DNA from 2 places in the Massilia scottii genome. Region 1 is predicted to be linked to the other one. Evidence: riboswitches for the same ligand, from Rfam matches in the RefSeq annotation. Region 1 holds a riboswitch; the other holds the start of a gene.
The links. A riboswitch is a leader RNA that binds a small molecule or an ion and turns the genes downstream of it on or off. The one in region 1 is predicted to bind cobalamin.

Region 1 (2,197 bases):
ACGGCAATCAGATGGATATCGAATTCAGCGAGTAAGGTAGCGCGGCTTCGTGCTACATTGGCACCCCTGAATTTTGAAGGAGTGCCACGCCATGCCACCCAATCCCAGCATCGCTTCGATCCGCGCCCGCCTTCTCGGCGGGATGGCTGCTTACATGGGGCGCTGCGCCGAAGACCCGGAGAGCGAGGCTCCGTACGGCCAGGCCGAGATCGACGAGTGCGCCGGAATCCTCGACACTTATGCCGCTGCCGTGGAAAAGCTCCCCCAACCTGCAGCCCCCGCCGCGATCATGAAAGAAGTCGAACGCGTCGTCCTTGCCCTCAATGCGTTTGATGAACGCTGCAGCGTGATCGAGACCGAAGAGCGCGAAAGCCTGTGCGACATCATCTACCTGGTTGCCAAGGATGCGGGCCTGGAAGCCGACGAAGACATCACCGAACAATGGCGCGACTGGTAAATTCGTCCGCTGCGCACACGCCGGCCCGCGCAACCTTGCAATTTATATAGTCCAGACCTATACTTCGCCGGTAGTCAAGCTTCTGGTTCTGGCAAACGATCGTTTGCCGGATTAAATGGGAAGCCGGTGCGACCTCTCAAGGGGGGCAAAGCCGGCGCTGCCCCCGCAACGGTAAGCGAGTCAAGGATGTGCATCAAGCCACTGTGCCTAGTCAGCATGGGAAGGCGCATATCCGGGAAGGGTTTTTTGCCCCGCCACTCGCCAGCCCGGAAACCAGCCGAAGCGGTAAGTCGTTTGTATCGCGGAGGGCGATCCAGGTGGATCGCTGCGTTCCGCACCCCATCTCACGTTCCTTCTCCCCGTACAAGCCCCGGTTGCCGGACAGGGCAAGACGCGCGCGTCTGCATTTGCCTGGCTTTATGCGAAATGCTTTAGGAAGGAATGCCATGTCGCCGATCCGTAGCTTCATCACCACCGCCGATGAACAAGTCCCGTTTGTCTCCATCAAGGAGCGCATTGTGCAGGCCATGTGCGCCGCCAGCCTTGGCATCGTGCTGCTGTACGGTGCCGGTTTCGCCTCGATGGAAGCGCTGCACAACGCGGCGCACGACAGCCGCCACTCGGCCGGCTTCCCATGCCACTGATCCGCACCGCGCCCGCGGCAAGCCTGGGCACCTTCAACCGCATCATCGCCAGCGCAGCGGCGGCCGGCATCCTGGCCGGCCTGCTGCTGACCGGCGTGCAGCAGCTGCAAGTGGCACCCATTATCTTGCAGGCCGAGGTGTTCGAGAGCGCCGCGCCGAAGGCACTGGAGCAGGCCGCACCGCACAGCCACGCCGACGCCACGCCGCACGAACACGCGGATGAGGGCGCCCATGAACACGGCGGCTGGCAGCCGGACGACGGCGCCGAGCGCACCTTCTACACGGCGGTGGCCAACATCAGCGCCGGCGTCGGCTTCGCGCTGCTGCTGGCAGCGGCCATCAGCCTGCATGGCGGCGCAAGCGGCTGGCGCGCGGGCGTGCTGTGGGGCGCGGCCGGCTACACGGTCTTTTTCGTGGCGCCCTCGGTCGGCCTGCCGCCCGAGCTGCCGGGTACCGTCGCGGCGCCGCTGCTGGCGCGCCAGTTGTGGTGGACCGCCACCGTCATGGCCAGCGCGGGCGGGCTGGCGCTGCTGGTCTTCGCCAAGAACTGGCCGCTCAGGATCGCCGGCGCCTTGCTGCTGTTCGTGCCGCATCTGGTCGGTTCGCCCCAGCCGAAGGTCCATTCGAGCAGCGCACCGCCCGAGCTGGCGCTGAGCTTCCTGTACGCGACCTTGCTGGCCAATGCCGCCTTCTGGGTGGCCATGGGCGCGCTGGCGGGCTATTTCTACAAGAAATTCGGCTGACCGATGCGTACCCATGACCGGCACGTGTTCATGTGCGTCGGCCCGCGCTGCACCGAAAACGGCGTGCAGGCGCAGGCCGTGTTCGAGCACATGGGGCGCGAGATCGACGCCCATCCGGACCTCTGCGTCAAGCGCACCCGCACGCACTGCATGGTCGCATGCCGTAATGAAGGGCCGATCGTGGTGGTGTACCCGGAAGGCGTGTGGTACCGGCGCGTCGACGAAGCGGCAGCAGGGCGCATCGTCGCCGAGCACCTGATCGGCGGCGCCGAAGTGACCGACCTGATTTTCCATCGCATCGGCGAAGGCGACACAATTGTGGCGGACCATGACATCACCTGATTTTCCTCAAG
Region 2 (2,197 bases), on a different contig from region 1:
AGTTCAGGTACATCTCCGCATTGTTCCCCAGCGTGAAAATCGCCGTGAACTTCGGACTGGTGATGCCGGCATTCACCTTGCCCGAGTTGGCGCCCGTGTCGCTGTGGACATCGAACCCGTAGCGGTCGGCGCGCAGCCCGGCGACAGTGCGCAGCCATGGCGCCCAGACGGTGCTATTGGACAGGTACAGCGCGCCGCTGCGCTGCTTGACCCTGTCCTCGCGCACGCTCAAGCGGCGCTGGCGCGCCTGGCTCAAATACAGGCCGACCGGGGCCAGCCTGTCCTGGCGCAGCTGAACGCCGAACGCTGTCTCGGAAGCGAAGGGGCCCAGGGCGTGGCGCCATGCGCGCTGCGCGTCCAGGCCGAGAATCTGCCGGCTTTCCGCCTGGTGGAACTGGTCGCCGTGCTCCGGATCGTCCAGTGCATAGGTAAAGTCGCTGAACAGGTCGAGCCGCGATGCGATGATGTAGGCATTGGCCCTGGCGCTGCCCGTGCCGTACTGGCGGCGCCACTCGCCCGACAGGCTGTAACGCGAGGTGTCGCCGCCATCCGTGGGAGCGAGCGTGCCATAGCGGCCGATCAGCCCGGCGTCGAGCGCGCGTTGCGGCACCTGATCGGTCGACGTCCACGACGAATGCATGCCCATCGCCGTCACCCGCACATCGTCGTCGCCGCGCCGCCAGCTGTACGACAGCACGCCGTTGACACGCTTGTAGTCTTCCGGCGTCTCCCAGGGACCATCCTGGCCCGCGCGTTCGAGGGCGTACAGCAGCGTACCGGCGGCGAGCGGGGTGGCGTTGGCGAGCAGCGCGCGGCTGAAGCGGTTCTGGCCGGCCTCCAGGCTCAGCAAGCCTTGCTCCATGTGCCGCACGTAGTCGAAAGCGGCTGCGCCGGCGACGGAAAAATCGCCTTCCTCCGCGTAATAGGTGCCTTTTTTATACGCGATGGTGCTGACCAGCTCCGGAATCAGGAAATTCAGGTCCGAATAGCCCTGGCCGTGCGCATTGGTCGGCAAGTTGACCGGCATGCCCATGACCGTGGTGCGGAAATCGGTGCCGTGATCGAGATTGAATCCGCGCGCGAAATATTGATTGGCTTTGCCGTCGCCGGCGTGCTGGGTCACGATCAGGCCTGGCACCGCTTCAAGCAGCTCGCCTGTGCGCAGCAAGGGACGGTTTTCGAGCTGCCTGGCGGTCACGGTGCCCTGGTTGGCCGAATCGGCGACGCCGAGCGGTATCAGGCTGGCGGACACGCGCACTTGCTGGACGGGGGATGGGGTATCGCCGTCGACGGTGGCGTTGGCAAAGGCGGGCATGGCCAGCAGCAGCATTGGCGACAGCAGGCGCAGCCCGCGTTGCGACGGGGCAGGGGTGGTATTTTTCACGGGTACTCTCGGTTAAGACCGGACAGGCCGGTCCGCTTGTTTTGTACGGCGCACATCCCCGTGCACCGAGAAAAAAGAAGCTGCGGCCGACAGAGGCGCGAGAGTCGATGGAGATGAGGGAGCGGCGGCGTTAAGCGCGGTCCCAGGCGATCCACAAACACGACAATTCCCGGCCGCTTGCTTCCATGCGTCCTGGCCGGTATCCGGGCTGACAGGTCAGATTGCCTCGCCTTCCCATGCCGGCGGCACAGTGGACCAAAGAGACAACCGGCCGCACGTCGTTGCACGACATGCGGCGCCTGTTTTACCGTTGCGGGGACAGCACACGTTTGCCGCTGGCATGCCAGCGCGTGTTTCCCGTTTAACTGCGGCCTTCAGAACAAGGCCGCGAGCACCAAAACGTGGCAATCATAACGGCTGCTGATGTATTTGGCAACGTTTCAATATGCAGTGACAGGCCGGGCCCGAGGAAGCGCTACGCTTGCCGGCCGGCGCCGGACAGCCTGGCGCGCCTCATTGCCGCATCATGGGCAATGAAGTGCGCAAACTGGCGCTTACCAGTTGTATTTCAAGGTCGCCCGTGCCGAGCGCGAGAGGCCCAGATAGCAGCTGTGGGCGGCGAAGCAGGAGGCGACATACTCCTTGTCCGCCACATTGTTCACGTGCAGTTCGGCCATCCAGTCGTTCATGCCCAGCCGGCCCAGGTCGTAGCGCAGCGCCAGGTCGAACAGGGTGCGGGCGGGCGCCGCGAAGCTGTTGATCGTGTCGCCCTGCGTCTTGCCGGTGTAGCGCGCGCCCAGGCCCAGGCCCAGG

Region 2: it holds a riboswitch for cobalamin, as region 1 does, so the genes downstream of both, RBA41_RS03515 (TonB-dependent receptor) here and RBA41_RS07745 (CbtB domain-containing protein) in region 1, are expected to answer to the same signal.

The regions. Positions count from the first base shown of each region.
Region 1 covers NZ_JAVCWM010000004.1:384,293-386,489, reverse strand. Annotated here, with positions in the region: gene RBA41_RS07755 (hypothetical protein) at 1-35, shown strand, start outside; gene RBA41_RS07750 (hypothetical protein) at 92-457, shown strand; cobalamin riboswitch at 524-753, shown strand; gene RBA41_RS07745 (CbtB domain-containing protein) at 904-1,101, shown strand; gene RBA41_RS07740 (CbtA family protein) at 1,092-1,844, shown strand; gene RBA41_RS07735 ((2Fe-2S) ferredoxin domain-containing protein) at 1,848-2,186, shown strand; gene RBA41_RS07730 (cobaltochelatase subunit CobN) at 2,173-2,197, shown strand, end outside.
Region 2 covers NZ_JAVCWM010000002.1:270,592-272,788, forward strand. Annotated here, with positions in the region: gene RBA41_RS03515 (TonB-dependent receptor) at 1-1,384, opposite strand, end outside; cobalamin riboswitch at 1,562-1,798, opposite strand; gene RBA41_RS03520 (TonB-dependent siderophore receptor) at 1,939-2,197, opposite strand, start outside.